2 regions of the Curtobacterium sp. MCSS17_015 genome follow, and region 1 is predicted to be linked to the other one. Evidence: riboswitches for the same ligand, from Rfam matches in the RefSeq annotation. Region 1 holds a riboswitch; the other holds the start of a gene.
What was found. Region 1 has a riboswitch for thiamine pyrophosphate ahead of DEJ18_RS04405 (ECF transporter S component). Riboswitches for the same ligand answer to the same signal wherever they lie in the genome.

Region 1 (14,291 bases):
GATCAGATCGACCGTGCGGTGCAGACCCTCGGCACCGAGCGGCTCGTCCTCATGCACGCCACGTCGACGTACCCGCTCCCCGCAGAGGAGGCGAACCTCCGCATGATCGACACGCTCCGCACGCGCTACGCCTACGCCGGCGTCCCGGTCGGCTACTCGGGTCACGAGCCGGGCCTGCAGATCTCGCTCGCCGCCGTCGCGCTCGGTGCCACGGCGGTCGAACGCCACATCACGCTGGACCGCACGATGTGGGGCTCGGACCACGCCGCCTCGCTCGAGCCACACGGCCTCCGCACGCTCGTCCGGGACATCCGCATCATCGAGACCGCGATGGGCGACGGCGTCAAGCGCATCTTCCCCGGCGAGGAGGCGCCCCTCGCCAAGCTCCGCCGGGTGGGTGCGTGAGCGCTCCGGGGAACGACCTCGACGCGGTCGCTGACGGACGTCAGGCCCGCCTCCCGTCCGCCCCGCGGCCTCGCCGGCGGCGAGTGGTCGGTCTGGTCGACACCGACTCGTTCGCGAAGTGGGGCGCACACCTGCTCTCCGCAGCCCCGCCGAACTGGTCGCTCGAGCTGCTGACCGTGGCGACGCCGCGGTCGGCGAGCCCCGCGCAACTGCGTGCGGCCTTCCGCGACGTCGACGCACGGTTGGGCCCGATCGACCTCGCGCCTCCCGAGCCGATGAGCGTGGACGACGTGGTGGCGCGCCTCCAGGCCGAACCGCCGGACGCCGTCCTGGTGTCCTGCATCGGTCCGGTGGCCGAGGTGGTCATCGACGAGGTGACGCGTTCGGTCCCGCGCCGACCCGTGCTGGTGAGCGGGCTCCCGGGCATCTCGTTCCCGGCGAAGTGGAAGGGCGTGTTCCTCCGCGCCCGCGCCGACCTGTTCGTGCTGCACAGCCACCGCGAGGTCCGCGAGTACACCGCGATGTCGACGGCCGGCGGGATCGAGCCGTCCTTCGCACTCGCCACGCTGCCGTTCGCACGGCCGACCGTCGCGGACCGGGCGGGCGTCACGCGCGACTCGGTGGTCTTCGCGGCGCAACCGAGCGTGCCGAAGGACGAGGACGACCGCCGCCGAGTCGTGGGGTGGCTCGTCGAGACCGCCCGGGCGCACCCGGAGTGGCGCGTGGTCGTCAAGACCCGGGCTGCCGCGGGCGAGCACCAGACCCACCGTGAGACGTACCCGTACGCGGACCTGGTGCCGGCGGACGCGCCGTCGAACCTCGTGGTCGAGGCCGGTCCGATGTCGGTGCACCTCGACCGGGCCGTGGCGCTCGTGACGATCAGTTCGACCGCCGTCCTCGAGGCGGCGGCCCGTGGCGTGCCGGCACTGACGCTGACCGACTTCGGCACGTCCCGGTCCCTCATCAACGAGGTCTTCGTGGACAGCGGGCTCGAGGGCGACGCGGACGACCTGGTCCGTGGACGCTTCGGCACGGTCCGACCGGGGTGGATGACGGACAACTACTTCCACGATCCGGAGGACGACGACTGGGCCGACCGCACCGAGACGTTGATGGCGCTCCGCGACGCCGGCGCCCTGGTCGACCGCCCGGCCGCCCGGCGGAGTCGCGGCGGGGTGCTCCGACGTGCCTGGGAACGGCGGAACGCGCTCGGTGACCACGACCGCTCGGTGATCGGGCAGGTCGCACTGTCCATCGGCACGCCGATCCGTGCCGTGAAGCGACTCCGTCGGCGTGCGCTCAGGACACTGCGACGACGCACGGCCCCGGTCGCGCCCGAGGTGCGGCCGGAGTCAGTCCAGCGCCTTCGCGACCGCGACGAGGAACTGGTCGCGGGTCGGGACGCCCGCTGACCGGAACACCTCGGTCCCGTCGTCGCAGCGCACGATGACGGTGGGCGTCGAACGGATGCCGAGCTCCTCGACGACCTCGGGTTCGGCCGCGGCGTCCCGCTCCGTCACGGCGAGCGCCGGGACCAGGCGGGCGGCGTCGCCGACCACACGGCGCGCGGCGGCACACGGCGCGCAGAACGCGGACGTCCAGAGATCGACCTGCATGTCCTCCTCCAACGCGGACCGCGGCCCCGGCACTCCCGATCGGCGTCGGGCCACGGACGGAGTGGGCAGCGGAGCGCCCCGGCCGTCGACGACGACCGGGGCTGTCCGGGGCTGTCCGGGGCGCTGGCTACTCGCGGTCGAACTCGCCGCTGCGGTCGCCGCGGTCCTGCAGGTCGTCGACCGGGTCGGACTCGTCGGGCGCGAAGGTGTAGTCGACCGAGATCTGGTCGAGCACCTGGCGCGAACCGGTGGACTTGTAGGTGAAGGCCGTCTGGAGGCCCTCGACGTCCGCGAACACCGTCACCTCGTCGTCCAACGCATCGCTCGTGGCGGTGCGGGTGTCCGTGGTCCCGTCGAAGGGGCCCCCGTGGAAGATGGCGGTGAACTCGTCACCCTCGTGGATCGTGATGTCGCTCATGTGTCCCTTCTACCAGCACCCGGAGCAGCCCGGTCCAGCGCGCGGTGACCAGGGGCGCGACCCGAACGGTCCGGCGGGCGTGCCCCGGACCCCCTTGCCGAATCCATAGCTCGGCTATATAGTTCCGGTATGGAACAAGCGCGGGACCAGACCATCGAGACGCTCCTCGTCTCCGTCAACCGGCTCATCCGGTCCGCGCTCCAGGCCACGGGGCACACCACCTCGACCGCCGTCTGGCGGACCCTCGGCATCCTCGAGACGGAGGAGTCCCTCCGACTCGGCGAACTCGCCCGGGCGTCGCGGGTGTCCCAGCCGACCATGACCCGCCTGGTCGCCGGCATGACCGCCGACGGGCTGATCTCGCGCACCGTCGACCCGGACGACTCCCGCGGGCAGCTCATCGAGATCACCGACGCCGGCCGCGAGCGTCTCGCGGCCTGGCGGGCCGCCCTCACCAGCACCGTCGGTCCCCTGTTCGCGGACCTCAGCGACGACGACTGGGACATCCTGCACCACGCATCGGCCCTCATCGCAGCGAGGACCAGAACGGAGACCACCGCGTGAACACGCACGCACCCGCCGGACAGGCCGCCTCGCACGCACCCGCCGGCTCGATCCTCAAGCAGTCGTCCGCGGTGTGGGCCATCGCCTTCGCCTGCGTCGTCGCCTTCATGGGCATCGGCCTCGTCGACCCGATCCTCCCCGCGATCGCCGAGTCGCTCCGGGCCACCCCCGCGCAGACCGAGCTCCTCTTCACGAGCTACCTGGCCGTCACCGGCATCGCGATGTTCTTCACGAGCTGGGTGTCGAGCCGCATCGGTGCGAAGAAGACCCTGATGACCGGGCTCGCCCTCATCGTGCTGTTCTCGGTCCTCGCCGCCGTGTCGAACGACGTCTGGACGATCATCGGCTTCCGTGCCGGATGGGGTCTCGGCAACGCCCTCTTCATCTCGACCGCACTCGCGACCATCGTCGGTGCAGCGTCGGGCGGGACCGCGTCGGCGATCATCCTGTACGAGGCCGCACTCGGCCTCGGCATCGCGGTGGGCCCCCTGGTCGGCGGCCTGCTCGGTTCCGTCAGCTGGCGCGGACCCTTCTTCGGCGTCACCACCCTGATGGCCGTCGCGTTCATCGCGATCCTCGTGCTCCTCAAGTCCGGGAGCCTCGAGAAGCCCACCCCGACCAAGCTCTCGGCACCGTTCCGCGCCCTCGGTCGACCGGCCCTGGCCGCCCTCGCCGCGACCGCGCTGTTCTACAACATCGGGTTCTTCGTCCTCCTCGCCTACACGCCGTTCCCGCTCGGCTTCGGGGCGCTCGGCATCGGGTTCACGTTCTTCGGCTGGGGCGTCGGACTCGCGATCACCTCGGTGTGGGTCGCCCCGATGCTCACCGCGCGGATGCGCCGCACCAGCGTCCTCAAGCTCGCGCTACCGCTGCTCGCCCTCGACCTGTTCGCCGCCGCCGTCGTCGTCCGGTCACAGGCCGGGCTCATCGTCTGCGTCGTCATCGGCGGTCTCGTCCTCGGTGTCCTCAACACCGTGCTGACGGAGTGCGTCATGGAAGCGACCGACCTGCCCCGCTCCGTGGCGTCCAGCGCCTACTCGGCCGTCCGCTTCATCGGTGGTGCCATCGCCCCGCCCGTCGCCACCCTGCTCGCCGACGCGTACTCGCCGAGCGCCGCCTACGTCTTCGCCGGCGTGGCCGTCGCCGTGGCGTTCCTGGTCGTCGTGCTCACCACGAAGGTGCTGCGTCGCGTCGACGACGGGGCCGAGCCGGAGCGCGTCGAGGCCGAGGCGATCTCAGCCGGCGAGATGGCGTAGACCGGTGGGACACTCGTCCTCCACAGGGGCGCGGCGGCGTCGGCGGGCGGAAGTAGGATCAGGGCATGTCTGCAGCGAATGACCGCCTCGTCTGGATCGACTGCGAGATGACCGGTCTCGACGTCGAGGTCGACGAGCTCGTGGAGGTCGCGGTCGTCGTCACGGACTTCGACCTGAACCCCGTGCACCCCGGCTTCGACATCGTCATCAAGCCCGACCAGTCAGCGCTCGACAACATGAACGAGTTCGTGACGAAGATGCACACCACCTCGGGCCTGATCGAGGAGATCCCGAACGGCGTCTCCCTGGCCGATGCCGAGTACCAGGTGCTCGAGTACATCCTCGCCCACGTCCCCGCCGAGGGCACCGCTCCCCTGGCCGGCAACACCATCGGCACTGACCGGGCCTTCCTGGCGAAGTACATGCCGCGCATCGACAACCACCTGCACTACCGAAGCGTCGACGTGTCGAGCGTCAAGGAGCTCTGCCGTCGCTGGTTCCCGCGCGTGTACTTCAACTCGCCCGAGAAGCACGGCGGGCACCGCGCCCTCGCCGACATCCTCGAGTCGATCCGGGAGCTCGAGTACTACCGCCGCGCCGGGTTCACGCCCGAGCCCGGGCCGGCGAGCGACGACGTCAAGACCATCGCGGCCGAGGTCGTCGCGAAGTGGGAACCGCGCCTGACCCCGCAGCCGAGCCCGACACCCGCCGAGTAGCGATCGTGGTCCGGGCAGGCGCTCGGATGTACTACAATCGAGTGGTTGCTCCGGCTCGCCGGACCGACACGTGGTGGGTATAGCTCAGCTGGTAGAGCGCCTGGTTGTGGTCCAGGAGGTCGCGGGTTCAAGCCCCGTTACTCACCCCAGCATCGCTGACACAGCGACACGAAGGCCCTCGTCCGACGGACGGGGGCCTTCGTGATGTCGATGGTGTCCCGGAAGGAGCGGAGCCCGCCGCGGCCAGCTCTCCCCCGGGCAGCTGTGTCACGATCACCTCGTGATGGAGATGTCGGCCGAGGACTTCGAGCAGCTGGTGACCGACGAACTCGACCTGCTGCCGGACGAGATGGTCGACGGGCTCGACAACGTCGTCTTCGTCGTCGAGGACGAACCCGAGGACGGCTCTGACCTGTTCGGCGTGTACGACGGCGTCGCCACGACCGAGCGCGGCCAGTACGGGTTCGGTGAGCTGCCCGACCGGATCGTCGTCTTCCGGAAGCAGCACCTGGCGGAGTGCGACACCCTCGACGACCTCAAGGACGAGGTGCACACCACGCTCGTCCACGAGATCGGACACTTCTACGGCATCGACGACGAGCGGCTGCACGAGCTCGGTTGGGCATGAGTCGAGGGCGACGACCGCTCGATGCTCAGGTCCGCACCACCAGGTCGGCGAGTGCCACCGGCTGCTCCGCCGCGATGAACGCCTCCTCCTGCGCGGCCCATCGCTCCCACTCGCGCGCGAACGCGGCGCCGTCCCGGCCGATCGCCCGGTCCCACCGCACCGCGTCGTCGGCCTCGAGCCACACCCGCACGGTGGCCAGCGGCGCGGCGGCGCGGGAGAGCGCTCCGCACCCTTCGACGACCAGCGCCGCGTCGGGGTCGAGCGCCCGCCATCCGGACGGCCGGTCGGCCTGCCAGTCCCACCTGCGGTACCCGGACGGGGAGCCGAGCACGTCGGTCACCACGGCCTCGGCGGCGGCCCGCAGACCGTCCCACCCGGGGTAGAGGTCGTCGAGGTGCACCACCTGCGCGCCGAGCGCGGCGGCGAGCGCGTTCCCGAGCGTGGTCTTGCCCGTCCCCGACCGTCCGTCGACGAGCACCACCACGCGGGCACGGGCACCGGCACGACCGACACCGTCCGCACCGGCGGCGTGGACCCGTGCCACGACCTCGTCGACCACACCCCCGACGTCGGACGTGCTCCCCGCCGGCTCCTCAGGCACGCCAGGTCCCCGCGGCCACCGCGACGGTGACGGCCACCGCTCCGACGCCGACCAGTGCGCCGACCATGGCCCACTCGGGACCGGCGAACCGGACGCTGCGCGCCCAGGTCCGCCGTCCGGGAGCGCCGAACCCGCGCGACTCCATCGCCACCGCGAGCGTCGTCGCCCGCCGGAGCGCCAGCACGAGCAGCGCGAACGCCATCGACGCGCCGCGCCGCAGACGACCGGTGTCGGCCACGCCCCGGGCTCGCCGTGCGCTGCCGAGCTGTCGCCAGTCGTCACCGAGCAGGGTGGTCATCCGGATCGCCGCGAGGGCGCCGAGCACGAACCGCGACGGCAGCCGGAGCAGTTGCGCGAGTCCGTCGGCGAGGTCCGTCGGGTCCACCCGCACGAACAGCGCGATCGCGGGCAGTCCGACCGCGAGCACGCGCAGCGCGGTCGCGAGGGCGAGGACCAACGACCCGTCCGTCACGTGCGCGAAGCCGACGTCGAACCACTCCCGTCCAGAGGGACGGCCGTACAGGGCGATGCTCACCGCCGTCAGCGGCACCGCTGCCAGCAGGGGGACCGTCCGCAGCAGCAGCGTCCGGGGCGGGATCCGGAGGAGCGGCAGCAGCAGCACCTCGAGCGCGAGCGCGACGGCCGCCGACACGACGTCGAGACTCAGCACGAGGCACAGGCCGAGTGCCAGCACGCCGAGCAGCGACGCCACGGGCTGCACGCCACCGACACCGCGGGGGCGGACGGGAGGCTCGGCCCACCCGGGCGGTCCGGCCGCGGCCCCGGGGGTCGTCGCGCTGGTGCGCTCGGTGCTCGTGCTGCTGCGCCGGCCGACCGCGACGGCCGAGTCGACCGGCGCGGCCGGGTCGGTCCGGGCGGCCACCCCGGAGCGAGCAGCCGAGTCGGTGGCGGTGGCCGAGTCGGTCTCCGCGACCGAGTCGGTCTCCGCGACCGCCGCGACCGTCCGACCGGCGGCTACCACTCCCGTGTGCCGCAGCGGGTCCTGCCTCCGCGACCCCGCTGCGCGGACCCCGTCGGCACCGAGCACGACCTCGTCCGCGTCGAGCGCCCGCACGAGGTCGCGGTCGTGCGTCACGGCGACCACGGTGGTGCCGGCGTCGGCGAGTGCGCCGATCCGCTCGACCACCGCCTGCCAGGTCGCCCGGTCCTGCCCCGAGGTCGGTTCGTCGAGCACGAGCACGGGTGGCTCGGCGGCGATCACGGCCCCGATCGCGAGCCGGCGCTGCTCACCACCGGACAGGCTGAACGGGTGCTGGTCGGCGAGGTGCGCCAGGTCGAAGTCGGCGAGCACCCGGTCCACCCGGTCGTCGACGTCGTGGTGACCGACGGCGCGCGGACCGGCGGCGAGCTCCTCGCGGACGGTCCGGGCGATGAACTGGTGTTCGGGGTCCTGGAAGACGGTGCCGATCCGGGCGGCGAGCTCGCGGCTGGACCACGCCGAGGGGTCCTCCCCCGCGTCCCCTCGGAGCGCTGTGGTCGCACGGAGCGAACCCGCTGCGGGTCCGAGGAGCCCGCCGAGAGTCAGCCCGAGCGTGGACTTCCCGACGCCGTTCGGACCGGTGATCGCGATGACCCGGCCGGCGCGGACGGTGAGGTCGATCCCCCTGCCGATCTGCGGTCCCCGGCCCCGCGCCGTCCCGAGGGCCGACGCGACCAGGCGATCGGTGCCTCCCGACCGGTCTGCCGCGTGGGCACGGTCCGTGCGGCGACGTGCCGAACCGGGTGCGGGCTCGCTGCCCGGCACCCAGACGCCGGCCGCGGTGAGCGCCGGCCCGTGGGCGGCGAGCACCTCGGCCGGAGGCCCGTCGGCCACGACGCCGCCGGCCGGTTCGAGCAGCACCAGGCGGTCGACCAGGTCGAGCCAGGTGCTGATCCGGTGTTCGACGACCAGGAGCGTCGCTCCGGACTCCTCCAGCACGGCACGGACGGCGTCGTGGACCTGCGCGACCCCGTCCGGGTCGAGGTTCGCGCACGGCTCGTCGAGCACGAGGGCCCCCGGGCGCATCGCGAGCACCCCGGCGAGTGCCAGCCGCTGCCGCTGCCCGCCCGACATCGCCGTGGTGGACCGGTCGAGCGGCAGGTCGAGCCCCACGACGTCGAGCGCAGCGCGGACCCGTGGCCAGATGGCCTCCGGTGGCACACCGGTGTTCTCGCACCCGAAGGCCACGTCGTCGCCGATCCGGGACATCACGGTGTGCGCCTCGGGGTCCTGCATCACCAGACCCACCCGGCCGCGCGCGCTGCCGGGTGCGGTCCCGTCGACGAGCACCTCACCCTGGACCGCGGCGGCCGTGTCGTCGTCCGGATCGGGCTCGTCGGGCAACACGGCGGCGACGGCTCGGAGCAGGGTCGACTTGCCGGCGCCGGACGGTCCGACGATCGCCACGCGTTCGCCGGGTTCGACGGTCAGCTCGACCCCGCGCACGGCCCAGGCGTCACGCGATGCGTACCGCCAGCCCCAGTCGCGGAAGGTGATGCGGGCCGCTGGTGTGGCGGTCACGGACCCAGGGCCGGCAGCGGCTGCCGGTGCGGTCGTCACGCCGGGGTTCGGGCCGCACGCTTGGTGTGCTCACGGCCGGCGGCGAACGACGAGAGCACGCCCGTGGCCGCGAGCGCGCGGACGATGAGCCACGAGCCGAGGCCCGCGATCACGGCACCCGAGATGACGGCGCACACGACGTACACGGCCTTGAAGCCGGCGTCGAGCCCCGCGTACCAGAGCAGCGAGTCGTTGATCCCGAGCGCGAGGCCCGCGGCGGCCCCGGCGAGGACGATCACCGGCAGTCGGTAGACGCGGTAGAGGAACACCGCCAGGACGAGTTCGGCGCCGAGGCCCTGCACGAGACCGGCCTCGAGCGTGAGCCAGCCCCACTGGGTCCCGAGCAGGGCCTCGACCGACGCCGCGACCATCTCGGCGTACAGGGCGGCCCCGGGCTTCCGGACGACGATCGCGACGATCGGGCCGGCGAGCAGCCAGACACCGCCGAAGAGCGACTGGGACCCGGGGAGCACGAGCGCGGCGGCGGCGCTGATCGGCTCGTAGCCGAACTCCCAGAGCTTGAAGACGACGCCGATCGCGACGGCGAGGACGCTCGCGACGACGATGTCCACGACGCGCCACCGCAGCGAGCGGGTGGCCTTGGTGGACGGTACTGCGGACTGCATGACAGCAGGCATGACCTGGACTCCTCCCTGCGCCGGCATGATCCGGATCAGGTTCGACGGTCGGAGCGCCGTTCGCTCCCTCTCAGCCCGGTGAACCCGGACTCCCGTGTGTGTCCCGCCAGTGTAGTGGCGATGAGGTCATGGGACGCGACCACTGACGGCCGGGAGGCACGGTGCGGATCCGCACCGTGCCTCCCGGCCGTCACAGGGGTCAGACCGTCACTTCTTGAGCGCGCGGATCAACTTGGCGAGCACCTTGCCGGTGACCCAGATGACCGGGATGCTCACGGTGAGGAGCGAGATGAGGTTGGGCTCGAAGGCCAGGTCCTGCCCAGGGCGGCGGACGTACGCGCCGACCGGGAGCGAGACGGCACCGCCGCCACCGCCGCCAGCGCCGTCCTCGTCGGCGTCGGAGCCGCCGCCGAAGCCGTACCAGTTGACGGAGACGGGGATCAGCGTGCTGTCCCCGACGTCCACCGGGTCGCCGTAGTTCGAGGCGACGCCGACGGGCCGCACCTTGTCTGCGATCTGCGTGACGATGTTGGTCATGGCGGCGACGCTACTCCGCGAGCGCTGGCTGTCCGGTCGTCCGTGACGAACTGTGGAGAAGTCGTGCGAGGCCGTCAGCGGTGGCGGACAGGGCCACTGCACGGCACGACGCGGTGGGGAGGGAGAACGCTCCACAGTGCGCGGTCCGAGCCCGGACATCACAGGGGCCCGCCGATACGTTGGCCACGTTCACCCCTTCTGGAGGCACGTTTGCACACCTGGCCCGGCAACCCCTACCCGCTCGGCGCGACCTACGACGGCAGCGGCACCAACTTCGCCGTGTTCAGCGAGGTCGCCGAACGGGTCGAGCTCTGCCTGTTCGACGCCGACGGCACCGAAGAACGCGTCCGCCTCGTCGAGGTCGACGCGCACGTGTGGCACGCGTACCTGCCCACCGTCGGCCCCGGGCAGGAGTACGGCTTCCGCGTCCACGCCCCGTACGACCCGGCGAACGGCCTGCGCTCGAACCCGGCGAAGCTCCTGCTCGACCCGTACGCCAAGGCGACGAGCGGCGACATCGACTGGGACCAGTCCCTGTTCTCGTACACGTTCGGCGACCCGGACTCGACGAACGACGAGGACTCGGCGTCCCACATGATGAAGGGCGTCGTCATCAACCCGTTCTTCGACTGGCAGGGCGACCGCGCACCGCGGATCCCCTACGGCGAGACGGTCATCTACGAAGCGCACGTCAAGGGCCTCACCGAGACGCACCCCGACGTCCCCGAAGAACAGCGCGGCACCTACGCCGGCGTGGCCCACCCGGCGGTCATCGAGCACCTGAAGCGGCTCGGCGTCACCACCCTCGAACTCATGCCGGTGCACCAGTTCGTGAACGACTCGACCCTGCAGGACAAGGGACTGTCGAACTACTGGGGCTACAACACGATCGGGTTCTTCGCGCCGCACTCGCACTACTCCGCCGCGGGCGACAAGGGCCAGCAGGTGCAGGAGTTCAAGGCGATGGTGCGCGAGCTGCACCTGGCCGGCATCGAAGTCGTGCTCGACGTGGTCTACAACCACACGGCCGAGGGCAACCACCTCGGCCCGACGCTGTCCTTCCGCGGGATCGACAACGCCGCGTACTACCGCCTGATGGAGGACGACAAGCGGTACTACCGCGACTACACGGGCACGGGCAACTCGCTCAACGTCGGCCACCCGCACTCGCTGCAGCTCATCATGGACTCGCTCCGCTACTGGGTGACCGAGATGCACGTCGACGGCTTCCGCTTCGACCTCGCTGCCGCGCTCGCCCGTGAGTTCTACGAGGTGGACCGGCTCGCGGCGTTCTTCGAACTGGTGCAGCAGGACCCGATCGTGTCCCAGGTCAAGCTCATCGCCGAGCCGTGGGACGTCGGCCCCGGGGGCTACCAGGTGGGCAACTTCCCGCCGCAGTGGTCGGAGTGGAACGGCAAGTACCGCGACACGGTGCGCGACTTCTGGCGGGGTGAGCCCTCGACGCTCGGCGAGTTCGCGTCGCGCATCTCCGGGTCCGCCGACCTCTACGAGCACGACGGCCGCACGCCCAAGGCGAGCATCAACTTCATCACCGCGCACGACGGCTTCACGCTGTACGACCTGGTCGCCTACAACGAGAAGCACAACGACGCCAACGGCGAGGACAACAACGACGGCGAGAGCCACAACCGGTCCTGGAACTCCGGCGTGGAGGGACCGACGGACGACCCCGCCGTGAACGAACTCCGTCTCCAGCGCCGACGCAACTTCCTCGCGACGCTGCTCCTCAGCCAGGGCGTCCCGATGATCGCGCACGGCGACGAACTCGGACGCACCCAGCAGGGCAACAACAACGTCTACGCGCAGGACTCCGAGCTGAGCTGGATCGACTGGGCCGCCGCCGACGACGAACTGATCCAGTTCACCGCCGACGTCGTCAAGCTCCGCCACGACCACCCGACGTTCCGCCGGACCCGGTACTTCAACGGCCGTCCGGTCCGTCGTGGCGAGGGCGAGCCGTTGCCCGACGTGGTGTGGCTGACCCCGGCCGGCGACGCCATGCAGCCCGAGGAGTGGGACTCCGGCTTCGGCAAGAGCGTCGGCATGTACCTGAACGGCGAGGGCATCCGCGGCCGCGACGCCCGCGGCGAGCGGGTGACCGACGTGGCGTTCCTGACGTACTTCAACGCCCACGACGGGGTCGTCACGTTCACCCTCCCACCGGAGGAGTACTCCCCCGGCTGGACCGTCCGGATCGACACCGCGCAGCCGGGTGCCCGCGACGACGTGCTCGAGGCCGGCGACGCGCTCGACGTGCCCGCCCGGTCGATGATCGTGCTCCGCGCCGAACCGGAGCACGAGATCCAGCGGACGCCCGTCGACACCGCGCAGCAGGACGAGCCGGCGCACCCCGCCGCCAGCCCGGCGAACCCCGCGGGATCGGCAACGCCCAGTGCCGCGGGGACACCCGGCGCTGCCGGGACATCCAGTGCCGCCGGGACGCCCGGTGCCGCCGGCGTCGCCCCGACGATGTCGAGCACGCCGACGAACACGACGGCGGCGAGCACCCCGCCCGCAGAACCCGAGCCGGCTTCGTCCGCGACGACGGACGCCGACGCCGGAACCGAGACCCCTGCCACATCCCCCTCCGACGACGCTGCGTCCGAGCGCGACGCGCCCGGCGCCGCCGGAGCCGACACCCCTGGAAGTGCCGCATGACCCGCCGCAACCCGACCTCCACCTACCGCCTCCAGGTCACGGCCGACTTCGACCTCGACGCCGCCCGCGACGTCGTGGACTACGTCCGGGACCTCGGCGCCGACTGGCTGTACCTCTCCCCCGTCCTGCAGGCCGAGCCGGGCTCCGGCCACGGGTACGACGTCGTCGACCACACGCACGTCGACACCGAACGCGGTGGCGACGACGCCCTCCGGGCGCTGGCCGAGGCCGCACACGCGGCGGGCCTCGGTGTCCTGGTCGACGTCGTGCCGAACCACGTCGGTGTGGCCACGCCCGCGGTGAACCCGTGGTGGTGGTCGCTCCTCGAGCACGGCCAGGAGTCCCCGCTGGCGTCGGCGTTCGACGTCGACTGGGCGGCCCGCGGCGGACGCATCCGCATCCCGGTGCTCGACGACCGACTGCTCGACGGCGTCACGCTCGACACCGGCGACGCTGACGGCGCGCCCCGCCTGCTCGTCGGCGAGACCGCGTACCCGACCGCTCCCGGGACCGTGCACGACGGCGACGACGTCGAGACCGTGCACGCGCGGCAGCACTACGAGTTCGTGCACTGGAAGCGTGCCGACTCGGAGCTCAACTACCGCCGGTTCTTCGCGGTGAACACCCTCGCGGCGATCCGCGTCGAGGAGCCCGAGGTGTTCGCCGCCTCGCACGGCGTGATCGGCTCCTGGTTCCGGGACGGCCTCGTCGACGGTCTGCGCATCGACCACCCGGACGGTCTGACCGACCCGGCCGGCTACCTCGACGACCTCGCTGACCTGACCGGCGGCGCCTACACGCTCGTCGAGAAGATCCTCGAGCCCGGGGAACTCCTGCCCTCGTCGTGGCCCGTCGACGGCACGACCGGCTACGACGCGCTCGGGTACATCGACCGCGTGTTCGTCGACCCCGCGGGTGAGGCCCCCCTCACCGCGCTCGAGGACCGTCTCCGCGGTGCGCACGTGGCCTGGCAGGACCTGACCCGCGGCACGCGCCGCGGCATCGCCGACGGCATCCTCAACAGCGAGGTCCGTCGTCTCGCCCGCCTGCTCGTCGTCGACCCGGTCGTGCAGGCCGACGGTGCGCCGCTGGACGAGGAGCGGATCGTCGACGCCGTCGCCGAGGTCGTGGCGAGCTTCGAGGTCTACCGGACCTACCTGCCGGAGGGCATCCACCACCTCATCGAGGCGCTCGAGGTCGCCGCAGAGTCCCGTCCGGACCTCGCCGACGTCATCGACCGCATCGCGCCTGCGCTGTGCGACGGGGACGACGCCGCCGCGATCCGCCTGCAGCAGACCAGCGGCATGGTGATGGCGAAGGGCGTCGAGGACACCGCGTTCTACCGGACCTCCCGCCTGTCCTCGCTGAGCGAGGTCGGCGGCGACCCGAGCGTCTTCGCGGTCACCCTCGACGAGTTCCACGCGGCCCAGCGCGAGCGCCTGGCCAGCTGGCCGCTCGCCATGACCACGCTCACCACGCACGACACGAAGCGAAGCGAGGACACCCGCGCCCGCATCGCGGTCCTCGCTGAACTCGGCGAGGAGTGGACGGCGACGTTCGACCGGCTGAACGCCCTCGCCCCGCTCGAGGACGGCGTGTTCGCGAACCTGCTCTGGCAGGCGATCGTCGGCGCCCGCCCGGCCTCTCGCGAGCGTCTGCACGCCTACGCCGAG
Region 2 (14,291 bases), 280 kb from region 1:
CAGTGCGGCGAGGACCCGTGGGCCGCGCAGCTGCCCGAGCACGAAGTCCGACACCGCGTCGCCGCGTCCGAGGAGGGCGCCGAGGACCTGTCCGGGGGACAGCGGGATGTCGCCGACGCCGAGGCCGACGAGCACGAGGCCGAGCAGCACGACGAGGGCGCCGGCGAGCACGAGGACCTCACGGCGGGCGGCACCACGGCGGGGGACGTCGCCGGTCCCCCGGGCGGTGGTCCTGGTCGGTGTCGTGCTCACAGGCCCCGCACCGCCCGGGACCGGACCAGGGCGATGAAGACCGGCGCGCCGATCAGCGCCGTGACGATGCCGACCTGCAGCTCCCCCGGGTACGCCACGACACGGCCGATGACGTCGGCGACGAGCAGCAGCGCGGGCGCGACCACGGCGGACAGGAGGATCGTCCAGCGGTGGTCGGGCCCCGACAGCCGACGGACGGCGTGCGGGACGGCCAGTCCGACGAAGGCGATCGGCCCGGCGGCCGCGACGGCCGACCCGGCGAGCAGCACCGTGACGACCGCCCCGACCGCGCGGACGAGCACCACGCGCTGACCGAGCGAGGCGGCGAGTTCGTCGCCGAGCGCGAGGGTGTTCAGCGAGCGCCCGAGCCCGACCGCGACGACGAGCCCGAGGACGACCGGAGCGACGACCACGCCGGCCGTGCCGAGGTCCCCGCCGGCGAGCGCACCGACCTGCCAGAATCGCAGCTGGTCGAGGAGCGACGCGTTCGTGACGAGCACCGCGGTCGTGATCGAGGACAGGGCGGCGGCGGTGACCGCCCCGGAGAGCGCGAGGCCGACCGGGGTGAGACCGCCGCGGGCGACCGCGGCGATGCCGTACACGAGCAGGGCGGCGAGGGCGGCCCCGGCGAACGCGAACGGCAGGTAGGCGGCGGTCCCGCTCACACCGAACACGGCAATCCCGACGACGACGGCCAGGGCGGCTCCCGCGTTGACACCGAGGATGCTCGGGTCGGCCAGCGGGTTGCGGGTGATCCCCTGCATCACCGCGCCGGCGACGCCGAGTGCGGCACCGGCGAGGAGGCCGACGACGGTGCGCGGTACGCGGTTGCCGACGACGATGAGACCGACCTCGTCGTCACGCCGCGGGTGGGCGAGCGTGTCGAGGACGACTCCGAGTGGGATCGGCCGGGACCCGACGGCGATGCTCAGGGCACAGGCGACGGCCAGCACGACGACCGCGAGGACGACGGCCAGCACGAGCCGGGACACGGGAGCGGGCGCGGGACGCACGACGGTTCGGGAACGCATGGGAGGTGCGGCGAGCCTAACCGATCACGCACGCAGCACGGGGGGGCCGCGTTCGGCGGCTCCCGAGGGTGTGCACGGCCAGGCCACGGTTCGTTCATGGGTTGGTCATCGGAAGCGGACCTGTACTGGTCTCCATCGACGGCCGACCGGGCCGTGAGGACGACCGGAGAGCACCATGAACGAGACCCCGAACCGAGCCGCGGACGACGCCGGGCAGCCCCGTGACGAGCAGCACGGGACGGCGTGGGAGTCGCCGCACGCGGACCCGGCGACCCTCCGTCCCGCCCACGCCTTCGACGGCTCGGGTCCGTACCTGTTCGGCCCGGACGGTTCCGGCCCGTACGCCTACTCCCCCGACGGTCGCGGCCCCTACCGGGTCGGCAGCGCGGCCCTCGGGGTCGCCACCGCACCGGAGGGGTGGACGGGGGCCTTCGGCGCTGTTCCCGGTGCCGCTCGTGGGACGGGTCGACGACCGCGTCGTCTCGGGCTCGTGATCGGGTCGGGCATCGCCGCCCTCGCGATCGTCGGGGCCGCCGGCGGCACCGCACTCGGCCTGTCGTCCCCACACACCACGACGACGTCGAGCCAGTCGCAGGGCACCACGACCGTCCCCGGCACCGGCTCGGGGTCGGCCGGGGACGGCAGCGGCACCGACGGCTTCACGGTCCCCGGACCGGGCGGGACGAGCGGCGGGACGGGCACCGACGGCGGCACGGGCACCGACGGCGGCACGGGCACCGGCGGCAGCGGCGGCACCTCGCAGTCGGCCGCGACGGCGGCCACCGCGGCGCAGACGGAGGGCGTCGTGACGATCGACACCGTGATCGGCTACGACGACTCCCAGCGGGCCGCCGGTACCGGCATGGTGCTCACCTCGGACGGCACGGTGCTCACGAACAACCACGTCATCCAGGGCGCCACCGCCATCGAGGTGACGGACGAGACGACCGGGAAGCAGTACACGGCCGACGTGGTGGGGGCCGACGCGACGAACGACGTCGCGGTGCTGAAGCTGCGGAACGCCTCCGGGCTGTCGACCGTCGCGCTCGACGACGACGGCGGGGTCAGCACCGGCGACGCCGTCACCGACGTCGGCAACGCCGAGGGCACCGGTGACCTCGTCGCCGCCGAGGGCACCGTGACCGCGACGGACCAGGACATCCAGGTGCAGAGCGAGTCCGGTACCGGCACCGAGTCGCTGACCGGGCTCATCGAGGTCGCCGCACAGATCGTCTCGGGCGACTCGGGCGGCCCGGTCCTGGACAGCGAGGGCGAGGTCGTCGGCATGGCGACCGCCGCGTCGTCGGGCTCGGCGGAGGTCACCGGCTACGCGATCCCGATCAGCACGGCGAAGAGCATCGCGGACGAGATCCTGGCGGGCCGGTCCTCGGACACCATCACGATCGGCCTGCCGGCGTTCCTCGGCGTGCAGGTCAGCAGCAGTGCGACCGGCACCACCAGCGGTGTCCCGGTCGCCGGCACCGTCGAGGGTTCCGGCGCCGCCACCGCCGGGCTCGCCGCGGGCGACACGATCACGAGCATCGACGGCACCACGGTCACGAGCCCGGAGCAGCTGACCGCGGCGATCGGGCAGCACGAGGTCGGCGACCGGGTCACCGTCGGCTACACGACGGCCGACGGGACCGCGACGACGGCCACCGTCACCCTGACCGCCGGCCCGGCGCAGTGACCCGGGCCGGCACAGTGTGACCCGGGCCGGGGACGGCCGGGTCGATCGTGGCCGCGGGACGAGCAGCGTCAGCCGAGCACGGCCCGGACGACCGACCGGTAGACGTTCGCGGACGCCTCGGCGGTGAACGCCGTCGCCCCGCCCTCGGAGCGACCGACGCGCGCGAAGCCGATCCCCTCGGCCGACACGACCACGACCGGACGTGTCCGTCCCGGGCGGAGGAGCGCCGACACGGTCCACGGGGCCGCCCAGAAGGCAGCGAGCGTCGGGTCCTCCGCGGCCAGAGCGGCGGGAAGGTCGGGTGCGGACGCGCCACCCGCCAGACGACGGTCCAACAGGTCGCTCGACAGGACGGGTGTGCGGAACGGCCAGGTCCACGTCGGGCGGACCCCGAGCCTCCCGGCCAGCAGCCCGACCACGCGGTCCGCCGGAACGGACGCGACGACCGACCGGCCGTCGGCCCCCGTGTCCACGACCGTCCCGGCCCAGGCCTGGAGGCGCGTCACGCGCCCGTCGTCGTCGTGCTGGTCGAGCGTGGTCGGCTGGACGCCCTCGGCCCAGGGGGCGAGGACCGCGGCGGTCTCGGGCGGCACCGTGCCGAAGCGGCCCACGAGGTCGGCCGCGACGAGCTCCCGGCCGCCGTCGGTGCGGAGCAGGGCGGGGTTCCAGCGCCTGCCGGCGAGGTTCTGCAGCGTGGCGACGGCCTCGGCGCCGAGCGACGGACCGGTCAGTGTCGACCCCGAGAGCAGGACCGGCAGCGCCTCGAGGGTGCGGGTCTCGGTGGCGGTGACATGGTCGAGCACCCGGACGGAGTCGAGGACGGCGAACACGCCGTCGTCGGTCGCGGTCATGCGGGCGAGCGGTCGTTCCACCGTGACGTCGACCCGGTGCCGACCCGTCACGAGCAACAGGTGCGCGCCGACGACGTCCCCCGCTTCGTCCGGGCGGACGTACTCGACGAGACGAGCAGGAGCCCCCGCGGTCGTCCAGACGTCACAACCGAGCAGGAGCAGTCCGTCGACCGAGCCCGGCAGTCGTTCCAGCAGCGAGGCGTTCTCGTCCCCGATCGCCCGGTCGCTCGGCCGGGACCGGACGGTGAGGACGACGTCGTCACCGCGCACCCGGAGGTCGGCGCCGGGGGCCTCCTCGGCACGCCAGCCGGTCGGACGGGTGAACCGGACGCGGGCGGTGCGGTCCTCGGTGGTCCCGGCAGCGGCGGCGGGTGGGTCGGGGACGGCCATGTTGCGAGGCTACGTGCGCCCTGGTGGAGAGCGGTCAGCGGCTCGCCGGGACCGGTCGGATCGCGTCGGACGGTCAGCTCGACGGCTCGACCTCCGACCGACGCGCCCGGCGCGGTGGGGGCGGCGGCACGGGCTTCGCGGCGACGACGTCCGAGCGGCGGACGGTGACCGGTCCGCGACGGGTGGCGATCGTCACGGTGTCCGCGGTCCGGTCGGTCAGTTCACCGAGTGCGTCCCGCGCACCGTCACCGTCGTGCGCCCGGACGACGAGCCGGTCGCCGAGCTCCGCCCCGTCGAGTGCGGCGAGTGCCCGCGCGCGGGCGAGCGCCGCCTGGGACGGACCCGTCGTCGGCAGGTCGGGGTCGGTCATGGCTCCGAGGGTACGGGCGCGGACGGGTCGGGTGGGGACGGGACGGACGTCGAGGGGACGCGGGACCGGCGCGGCTAGGGTGGCGGGATGGACAAGGCCCGGGTGGACAGCTGGATCTGGGCGGTCCGGATCACCAAGACCCGGTCCGCGGCGACGACGGCGTGCAAGGCCGGGCACGTCCGCGTCAACGGGGAGCGCGCGAAGCCGTCCCAGCCGGTCGGCCCCGGGGACGAGGTCCGCGTGCGCCAGTCCGGCTTCGACCGGATCGTCGTCGTGAAGAGCATCATCCTCAAGCGGGTCGGTGCGACCGAGGCGGCGAAGCACCTCGAGGACAAGACCCCGCCGCGCCTGCCGCGCGAGGAGGCCGGCTTCGTCCCGATCCGGGAGCGCGGGGCCGGACGGCCGAGCAAGCGGGAGCGCCGCGACCTCGAGAAGCTCCGGGGCTACTGAGCCCCGCCGCTCAGACGAACCGGACGGTCTGCTGCAGTCGGTCGCGGATCGCGAAGACGTCGACCGAACCCTCGGGCGACCAGACGCCGGAGAGCACCTGCCCGAGCGCACTCCGGCGGACGATGAACGCCGTGGGCTTCCGGGGCGTGCCGATGAGCTCGACGTCCTCGTCGACGGCGGAGTCCGCCACCACGAGGACCCGGCCGGTGAACCGGACCCTGGTCTGCTTCTGCACGGCACGGGCCGCACGGACCAGTTCCTTGACCGGCCGTTCCCCCGACCCGAGCGTCTCGCCCACGACCTCGCCGTGCTCCACCGTGACCGGGCCACCCCAGTCGATCGACTCGACGGCCCACAGCCCGGTCGGCGTGAGGATCGCGTGGTCGAGCTTGCCCTCGGCCCCGGCGTCGAGGTCGTGCCACACGGTGACGCCGATGCCCATGTCCGCGACGATCGCCGCCGTGGCCTCCTCGGCCAGCGCCTCGCCGAGGAGCCGCCGGACGTGCCGGGGCGCCGAGCGCACGAGCACCGGGTCGTAGGGGTCCTCGATCGGGTCGCCGAGACCGACCCACTCGCGCTCCGCGGCGAGGAAGACCTCGCGCGAGCGCCCGCCGGGATGCCCGTACGACCGGGCCCGCGGGCGGGAGTCGCGACGGGCCGACGGGGGTGCGTAGGCGTCGCGACCGGCGTCGGGCCTCCAGGCGGCGGAGCCCGTCGGGGCGGAGGTCGGCGACGACGTACCCGGCCGGACCGCGCCGGAGTCGTAGGCACGGCGGGCCGCAGGTGTGCCGATGCGCTCCCAGGCCACCTGCACCCGGCGGAACCGCTGCGCGTCCCCACCGAGGTCGGGGTGGCTCTCCCGCGCGGCACGCCGGTAGGCGCGGCGGAGGGTGTCGTCGTCGGCGGTCGCGGGGACCCCGAGGACCTCGTACGGGGTGGCGTCCGCCGGGCTGTCGGTCATGGCCCTGGAACGCTACCCGACGCAGCGTCGGTGTCCGCCGCGAGCGCGCTGGACACGCGCTGAGCCGCCGGGGCCGGACGGGCTCCTGCGGTGCGGGACCGCCCTCAGCGCAGCGCGGCCGTGATCCGGTCCCCGTGCTCCTCGAGCCAGGCGACGTCGGCCCGGTACAGGTCGGCGTGCCCGTGCGCCAGGTCGCTCACGAACTTCGGGTTGCCGGCGGCGGCCTCGGTCTCGAGGGTCGTCACGAGGGCCACCAGTCCGGCGGTGATCGTCTCGACGAGCATGCCGCGTGAACGGTCGTCGAGGCCGTAGGCGCGGCAGAACTCGGCGGCACGGGTGATCCGGTCCTCGAACGCCGGCACGGGTCGACCCTCGTCCGCCCCCGTCGTGAACGGCGCGAACCGGTACACGGCACTGGCGACGTCCCAGACGCGAGGGCCCGGGTGGGCGGTGTCGAAGTCGATCACGCCGACCGCTGCGATGCCGTCGTAGACGACGTTGTACGGGGCGAAGTCGCCGTGCACGACCGTCTCGACCGGCACGCGGGCGGCCTGCGACCAGACGTCGACGGAGTCGTCCAGGGGGAAGCTCGCCGCGGCGTCGTGGAACTGACGGAGGAGCCGCGCACTCGTGACGAGCGCGGCCTCGCTGGCGACGTCCTCGGTCCAGGGGTACTCGCCCGCCACACCCGGCACGAACGACACCGTCTCGAGCGCGTCGCCGAGGGCGATCGGTGCCGGGGCCGCGACGAACCCCTGCTCGTGCAGGTGCGCGAGCAACCGGTGGACCGTCGGGGTCCACGGACCGGCAGGGCGGTGCACCCGGTCGTCGGTCTTGGTGATCCGTTCCATGGGGGAACCTCCTGAGCGTCGTCGTCGACGTGCCCGCAACTGTAGTGGCTGCACCCCTGGCGGTGTCCGGCTGGTGCGGACACCATCCGGAGGACGCGCTCTGGTGCGACGACTCGCGCGCGTGGTCCTCAGGCGGGCAGGAGCTCCCGCAGCCACGAGGGCCCGCGCACGTCGGCACCGACGGCCGTCACCCGCTCGCGGAGCCCCCGGTCCGCGGTCACGACGACGACCGGCCCGTCCCCGGCGACGACGGCGGCCTCGGCCGCGGTGACGATCGCGTCGTCCCCCGCCGCGGGCGCGCGGTGGATGACGACCGTGGGCAGACCCGGGCGGCCGTCGACGTCGGTCGGGGATGCACCGCGGGCCTCCCCCTCGAGCACCACGGTCCACCGCGGCCACCACCTGGCCGGCGGCAGGTCGAGGGCTCCGCCGTCGACCCCGGACGCGGCGAGCGCCGACACCCGGGCGACGAGTCGGGAGGCGGCGCCGGCACGGTCCGCCCACCAGCCGTCCGGGACACTCCCGACGACGTTCGCCGCGTCGACGACGACGTGAGGTGTCCGGTCGAGGGTGGCGCGCAACGCCGGCCACGAGGCGCCGAAGCCGGGGTGGAGCGGCAGGTCCTGGACCTCTGCGACGGGGACCCACGCGAGCGCGAGGCTCTCGCGGTCGGCCACGACCGGCTGGAACGGCCGGGAGGCCCGCCCCACGACGGTCGTGTAGGTCCAGAACCCGAGGTCGAGCACGGCGGTGTGGCGGAGGTCGATGCCGTCCTCCGGGACGCCGGCTTCCTCGGCGGACTCGCGGAGGGCGGCGGTGACCGGGTCCTCGTGCTGGTGGCGGGCGCCGCCGGGGATGCCCCAGGTGCCGCCGTGGTGGCTCCACTCGACGCGGTGCTGCAGGAGCACGCGGCCGTCGCCGTCGTCGACGAGCAGGCCGGCCGCACCGAAGCGACCCCAGGCCTTGGTGCCGTCGGGTCCGATCGCCCAGGCGTCACCGGGGTCGCGCGGCCCGGTCGGGGGTCCGGGTGGCGGTCCCGCCGGGGTCGCGGTCCGTCGTTCGTCGTCCACGGCCCCAGCCTCCCACACCGGTCGTGCACGTGCCCCTGGACGTGGGCGCGGGAGCGTGTACGGTGTCGTCCGAGACACGGGGTGCCGCATCCGAGCGGCTGAGATCACACCCGTCGAACCTGCTCGAGCTCGTACTCGCGAAGGGATCGTCCATGGAGCACGCTGCGCCCACGACCGACTGGGCACACCGCACCGCCGACCTGCTGGAGGCCGTCCGTACCCGGGCGCCGCTGGTGCAGTGCATCACGAACACGGTGGTGCAGAACGTCACCGCGAACGTGTTGCTCGCGCTGGGGGCGTCGGCCGCGATGGTCGACGTGCCGACCGAGGCGGGGCCGTTCGCCGGCGTCGCCGACGGTCTGCTCGTCAACACCGGCACGCCGCACGCCGAGCCGTCGGCCGCGTCGCTCGAGGCCGCTGCCGCAGCCGTCGTCGCCGGGACGCCGTGGGTCCTCGACCCGGTGGCGGTCGGGTCGTTGCCGGTGCGGACGGCCCTGGCACGTGACCTGCTCGCGCTGCGGCCGACGGTGCTGCGCGGGAACGCGTCGGAGGTGCTCGCGGTCCTCGGGGCCTCGGCGGGTGGTCGGGGCGTCGACAGCACGGTGGGCACGGAGGACGCCCGCGACGCCGCGACCGCCGCCGTGGACGCCGGCACCGTCCAGGCGGTGGCGGTGTCCGGCGCGGTGGACCTCCTGGTGGCTCCGGACGGGCTGGTCCGCGTCGCGAACGGGACCGAGCTCCTCACCCGGATCACGGGTGGTGGGTGCGCGCTGGGTGCGGTGGTCGCCGCCTTCGCCGCGGTGGCCCCCGGCCGCCCGCTCGACGCGGCGGTCGCCGCGACGGCGGTGCACACGATCGCCGCGGAGCTCGCCGCGCGGGACGCCGGCGGCCCCGGCACCTTCCAGCCGCTGTTCCTCGACCGGCTCGCGTCACTGACGCCGGAGGACGTGGTCCGGGAGGCCCGGATCACCGCCCACGGTCCGGCCACCACGGCCGCTGCCGCGACGAGCGGACCGACGTCGTGAGCACGCCCGACACCGCTGCTGCGACCTCCGGGAGCGCCGGCCTGGGCGTCTACCTGGTCACCGACACCGCCATGGCCGAGCGGCACGGGCACGGGGTCGTCGGTGTCGTGCGGGCTGCCGTGGGAGCGGGGGTGCGGATCGTGCAGGTGCGGGACAAGACGGCGTCGGCGCGGGACCTCCTCGCGCTGACGGCCGCGGTTGCCGACGCGGTGGGCGACCGTGCCCTCGTCGTCGTGGACGACCGGCTCGACGTGGCGTTGGCGGCCCGGCACGCGGGTCACCGGGTGGCCGGGGTGCACCTCGGCCAGTCGGACGTCCCGGCGAGCGCCGCCAGGGCACTGCTCGGTCCGGACGGCCACGTGGGGTTGACGGCGAACACGACCGAGCACCTGGTGGCGGTCGCGGCCCTGCCGACCGGGACGGTGGACCTGCTCGGTGTCGGGGTCGTGCACCCGACGAGCACGAAAGCGGACCACCCGCCGGCGCTCGGCGTGGACGGGTTCGCTCGGATCGCGGTGACGACGACCGTCCCGTGCGTCGGCATCGGCGGTGTCGGGTTGGCTGACGTCGGACCGCTGCGGGACGCCGGGGCCGCGGGGGTGGCGGTCGTGTCGGGGATCTGCGCGGCGCCGGACCCGGCGGCTGCTGCTGCGGCGTTCGTCGCTGCGTGGGACGGAGCGGGGCGATGACCGCGGGGACGGTCACCACGGCGGGTCCGTCGCCGATGCCGCGGGTGCCGCGGGTGCTCAGCATCGCCGGCACGGACCCGACCGGTGGGGCGGGCATCCAGGCGGACCTCAAGTCGATCGCCGCGCACGACGGGTACGGCATGGCGGTGGTCACGGCCCTGGTCGCGCAGAACACCCGCGGCGTGCGGTCCGTGCACGTCCCCGACTCGGCGTTCCTGGGCGAGCAGCTCGACGCGGTGTGGGACGACGTCACGGTCGACGCGGTGAAGACCGGCATGCTCGGCACCGCCGAGGTCGTCCGGGTCGTCGTCGACGGGTTGCGACGGCACCGGCCGCGGTGGCTGGTCGTCGACCCCGTGATGGTGGCGACGAGCGGGGACCGCCTGCTCGACCGTGACGCCGAGGCGGCGATGGTGGACCTCTTCGCCCTCGCTGACCTCGTCACCCCGAACCGCGACGAACTGCGGGTCCTCGCCGACCTCGCCGGGTCCGACGCCACCGACCCCCTCGACGCGGCCCTGGCGGTCGCCCGGCACTTCGACGTCCGGGTCCTCGCGAAGGGCGGACACGACGGCGGTCCCACGTCGGACGACGCCCTGGTCACGCCGGACGGCTCCGTGCGGGTGTTCACCGGGCCACGGGTGGCGACGGAGAACACGCACGGGACGGGCTGCTCGCTCTCGAGTGCGATCGCGACGACCGTGGCCCGGCACGGGGACTGGGAGCTCGCCGTCGGCACCGCCAAGACGTGGCTCACCGCGGCACTCCTCGGGGCGGACGCGCTCGCGGTCGGACAGGGTCACGGACCCGTCGACCACAACGCCGTCGTGCGTGCTGCACTGCCGACGCCGCGGGTGACCGACGTGTGGTGGACCGATGCCACGGCGGTGCTCGACGACACCCTCGCGTGCACGTTCCTCCGGGGCCTCGCCGACGGCACGCTCGACGCCGAGGTCTTCGCCGGGTACCTCGCGCAGGACGTGCACTACCTCCGCGCGTACGAGCAGCACCTCCGGGCGGTCGCAGCGGGGTCGACGGGTGACGCCGCGGCGTTCTGGACCTCGGCGAGCGAGGGCTGCGCGGACGAGGCCCGCGACCTGCACCACCGCCGGTTGGCCGGCTCGCACGCCGACGACCCGGTGCACCCGGTCTGCGCCGGCTACCTCGCTCACCTGTCGTCGGCCGCCGACGAGGCCGCTCGGACGGGTGACGTCTCGGTGCTCGCCGCCGCCGTGCTGCCCTGCTTCCGGGTGTACGCGTGGGTCGGGGAACGGCTCGGCACGGCGCCGGTCGGGCATCCGTTCGCGGACTGGATCACGGCGTACGGGGATCCGGCATTCGCGACGTCGAGTGCGCGGGCGACCGACCTCGTCGAGGAGCTCGCGGCACGAGCGGACCCGGAACTGCGCGGGCGGATGGCCCGCGCCTTCCGGGAGTCGGTCGCGCAGGAGCTCGCGTTCTTCCGCATGCCCGAGCAGTTCACCGGTCCCCTGCCCGACGGAGGCGGGGCGGGCCTCCCGGCCGGTGCGCCCCTTCCGGGTCCGACCGCGGGTGCGGGGTCAGGCCGGGTGTGAGCGGGCGGTGCGGACCCCGTCCGCACCGGGCCCGCGCCGCACGAGGGTGACCTGCACGTCGGTGCCGTCCACCGAGCAGCGCATCCACGTGTGGTCCGGTTGACGACGACGGTCGGTGGGCGACCCTGGGTTGAGCAGGCGCATGCCGTTCGCTGCTGTCGAGTCCCACGGGATGTGCGAGTGCCCGAACACGAGCACGTCGACGTCCGGGTGGTCGACGACCGCTCGTCGTTCGCGTCCCGTCGCCGCGCCGGTCTCGTGCACGACCGCGAACCGCAGCCCCTCGACGCGGCGGGAGGCGACGAGCGGCAGCCGGTCCTCGAACCCGACGTCGTTGTTCCCCCGCACCGCGAGGAGGTCACGGGACCGGGCCGCCAGGAGGTCGACCGTCGCCAGGTCCACCCAGTCCCCCGCGTGCACGACGAGGTCGGCGGCGTCGATGTCCGCCCAGAGTTCCGGTGGCAGGTCCTTCGCCCGCTTCGGCAGGTGCGTGTCGGACAGCAGGACGAGCGAGGTGGTCACGGCTCGGTCGATCTGGCCGGCATCGGCAGCTCGGCCTCGTCCGCGGCACCGAGCCGCTCGAGCATCCCGGCGAGCAGCGCGACGTCGTCGTCGGACCAGTCGGCCAACCGCTCCACCAGGGCGTCGCGGTGGAGCTGGACGGATCGGTCGAGGGCCTGGCGGCCGGCATCGGTCGCCTCGAGCGGCTTGGCGTTGCCGGTGCCGCCGTCGACGGTGCGGACGAGCCCGGCGGCGAGGAGCCCGGACAACTGGCGCGAGATGGTCGACCGGTTCAGACGCAGGTACCGGGCGATGTCGATGGCCATGCACCCCGGGTGCTGCACCACGAAGTCGACCAGGGACTGGTCGACGACACTCAGCACGTCCGCGGTCCCGCGGGCCCGGACACTCGCGCGTCGGGTGATGCGGGAGAGCTCGGTGTACGCCCGTCCGATGTCCGCTTCGCGGATCCCCGGGCCCCTCGGGTCGGCCATGGTGTTCCAGTCTGTCGTCCGGCCGTCGGCCGGTGGCGGGTCGCCCCGGTACGGAGCGCGGTGCTGCGTCGGCGGTCCCCCGCGTCGGTGTCGCGAGGGCCCCTCCGCCGACGGTGTCGACCCCACGATAACGACGGTCCCCCGGAACGGGGACCGGTGTGACGGGACGAGCCCGGACCTCCGTGCGGCGGTCCCTGCCGGTCTCGGCCTCAGTCCGCGACGCCGCGGCTGAGCAGGTCGACCTTGTCGGGGTGCTCGTCGAACCACTGGCTGACGAACCAGCACATCGGGACGATGCGCTTCGTGGACGTCGTCTCGACGTCCGTGACGGCGTGCTCCACGAGCTCACCGGCGTACCCGTGCCCGCGGTGCGCCGGGACCGTGTACGTGTGCGGGAAGGCGATCGCGTCACCGTTCACGCGGTAGTCGAGGACGCTCACGAGCGCCCCGTCGACGTACATCGCGTAGCGGTCGCGCTCGGCCTCGTTCCGGAACTCGTGTGTCATGGCGCCATCCTGCACCGCGCACGCACGGCCGGTCATGCGTCGGTCCCGAAGGCGTGGCGGTGCGCGTGGAATGACCGGTGCGCGAGCGTGTTGCACCCCTCATGACCACCATCGGAATCATCGGAGCAGGCAACATCGGATCCCAGCTCGCACGCCTCGCGGTGCAGCACGGCCACCAGGTCGTGATCGCGAACTCACGGGGACCGGAGACGCTGACGGACCTCGTGGCGGAGCTCGGCGAGCACGCCACCGCCGGCACCCGCGAGGACGCGGCCGCGCAGGGTGAGATCGTCGTCGTGACGGTGCCGCTCGGTGCCGTCGAGACGATCCCGGTCGAGCCGCTCGTCGGCAAGGTCGTCATCGACACGGACAACTACTACCCGCAGCGCGACGGGCACATCGCGGCCCTCGACGACGAGACGACCACCACGGCCGAGATGCTGCAGGAGCGCCTGGTCGGCGCGCACGTCGTCAAGGCCTTCAACCACATCGTCGCCGCCGACCTCACCACGGACGGCGCCGCCCGCGGCACCGAGGGCCGCCGCGCCCTCGTCGTGGCCGGTGACGACGAGGGCGCCAAGCGCACGGTCGCGGACCTCATCGACGAGTTCGGGTTCGACACCGTCGACGCCGGTCCGCTCGCCGAGGGGTGGCGCATCCAGCGCGACACCCCGGGCTACGGCGTGCGCATGACCGCGGACGAGCTGCGTGACGCCCTCGCCGCCGCGAAGCGGTACCGCGACATGTGACGGTCCTGCACCGACCGTTCCACCCCCTCTGACTGGGGCGTTCGGCCGCTGGTCCCTCCCGGTAGAACTGACACTGGATCGATCCAGGGAGAGGAACAGCGGCCGTGGCGTCTCATCGCATGCCCGAGTCCGAGCGACCCCGTCGCGCGGTGCCCGCCTGGGTGACCGCGCCCCCGGAGGACGCCGGTGCACCTGCCCCGAGCAGCGTCGTCCCCGCGGTCGTCGTCGCCGACCGCGCCGGTGCCGATCCGGTCACCGACCGCACCCGGCCCGGTGCCGAGGCGGCGCCGGTCCTGGAGGCACGCCCCACTGCCGCCCCGCCGGTCCTCGACCCGGACGCGGTCGTCCCCGACTTCCCGCCGACACCGGAACTGCTGCCGCCGGCTCCGACGTCGCCCAACGTCGACACGGTCCCCTTCTCGGCGCTCGCCAGTGCTCGCGCGGTCGTCGCGGGTCCCGGCCCGGCCGATGGCTCCGGTGTGCAGGTCGCCGGTGACCGGGGGGAGGCCGGGAACGCCGACAGCACGCGCGCCGCCGGGCGACACGGGGCTGCCCGGGTCGCCTCGGGCGATCGACAGGACGTCGCTGCCGGCAGCGGGATGGCCCTGCCGGTCGCACCCGTCCTCGGTGGTGCCCACGCTGCCCACACGCGCTCGACCGCCCGCGCGCCGGGCACCCACGAGGTCCAGCCCGCCACGCCCACCTCGCTGCCGACCGCTCCGCACGGGCTGCTCCCGAGCGGCTCACTCCCCGCCGGGTCACCGCTGCCCACCGTCGGCAGCGACCAGGGCACTGCGGCGGGAGCGACCACCGTCGGCACTCGGGCAGCCGGCAGCG

Region 2: it holds a riboswitch for thiamine pyrophosphate, as region 1 does, so the genes downstream of both, thiM (hydroxyethylthiazole kinase) here and DEJ18_RS04405 (ECF transporter S component) in region 1, are expected to answer to the same signal.

Annotation. Positions count from the first base shown of each region.
Region 1 covers NZ_CP126256.1:938,817-953,107, reverse strand. Annotated here, with positions in the region: gene DEJ18_RS04460 (N-acetylneuraminate synthase family protein) at 1-405, shown strand, start outside; gene DEJ18_RS04455 (DUF6716 putative glycosyltransferase) at 402-1,817, shown strand; gene DEJ18_RS04450 (thioredoxin family protein) at 1,758-2,021, opposite strand; gene DEJ18_RS04445 (hypothetical protein) at 2,149-2,439, opposite strand; gene DEJ18_RS04440 (MarR family winged helix-turn-helix transcriptional regulator) at 2,569-3,003, shown strand; gene DEJ18_RS04435 (MFS transporter) at 3,000-4,259, shown strand; gene orn (oligoribonuclease) at 4,325-4,975, shown strand; tRNA gene DEJ18_RS04425 (tRNA-His) at 5,049-5,124, shown strand; gene DEJ18_RS04420 (metallopeptidase family protein) at 5,259-5,603, shown strand; gene DEJ18_RS04415 (nucleoside/nucleotide kinase family protein) at 5,629-6,204, opposite strand; gene DEJ18_RS04410 (ATP-binding cassette domain-containing protein) at 6,197-8,725, opposite strand; gene DEJ18_RS04405 (ECF transporter S component) at 8,761-9,402, opposite strand; TPP riboswitch at 9,397-9,508, opposite strand; gene DEJ18_RS04400 (hypothetical protein) at 9,610-9,939, opposite strand; gene glgX (glycogen debranching protein GlgX) at 10,150-12,618, shown strand; gene treY (malto-oligosyltrehalose synthase) at 12,615-14,291, shown strand, end outside.
Region 2 covers NZ_CP126256.1:1,220,183-1,234,473, reverse strand. Annotated here, with positions in the region: gene DEJ18_RS05815 (FecCD family ABC transporter permease) at 1-252, opposite strand, end outside; gene DEJ18_RS05810 (FecCD family ABC transporter permease) at 249-1,283, opposite strand; gene DEJ18_RS05805 (trypsin-like peptidase domain-containing protein) at 1,459-2,973, shown strand; gene DEJ18_RS05800 (hypothetical protein) at 3,042-4,214, opposite strand; gene DEJ18_RS05795 (ferrous iron transport protein A) at 4,288-4,584, opposite strand; gene DEJ18_RS05790 (RNA-binding S4 domain-containing protein) at 4,672-5,034, shown strand; gene DEJ18_RS05785 (DnaJ domain-containing protein) at 5,045-5,995, opposite strand; gene DEJ18_RS05780 (phosphotransferase enzyme family protein) at 6,100-6,846, opposite strand; gene DEJ18_RS05775 (NUDIX domain-containing protein) at 6,975-7,916, opposite strand; TPP riboswitch at 7,984-8,080, shown strand; gene thiM (hydroxyethylthiazole kinase) at 8,069-8,941, shown strand; gene thiE (thiamine phosphate synthase) at 8,938-9,630, shown strand; gene thiD (bifunctional hydroxymethylpyrimidine kinase/phosphomethylpyrimidine kinase) at 9,627-11,204, shown strand; gene DEJ18_RS05755 (metallophosphoesterase family protein) at 11,190-11,726, opposite strand; gene DEJ18_RS05750 (MarR family winged helix-turn-helix transcriptional regulator) at 11,723-12,199, opposite strand; gene DEJ18_RS05745 (GNAT family N-acetyltransferase) at 12,409-12,705, opposite strand; gene DEJ18_RS05740 (NADPH-dependent F420 reductase) at 12,807-13,454, shown strand; gene DEJ18_RS05735 (hypothetical protein) at 13,559-14,291, shown strand, end outside.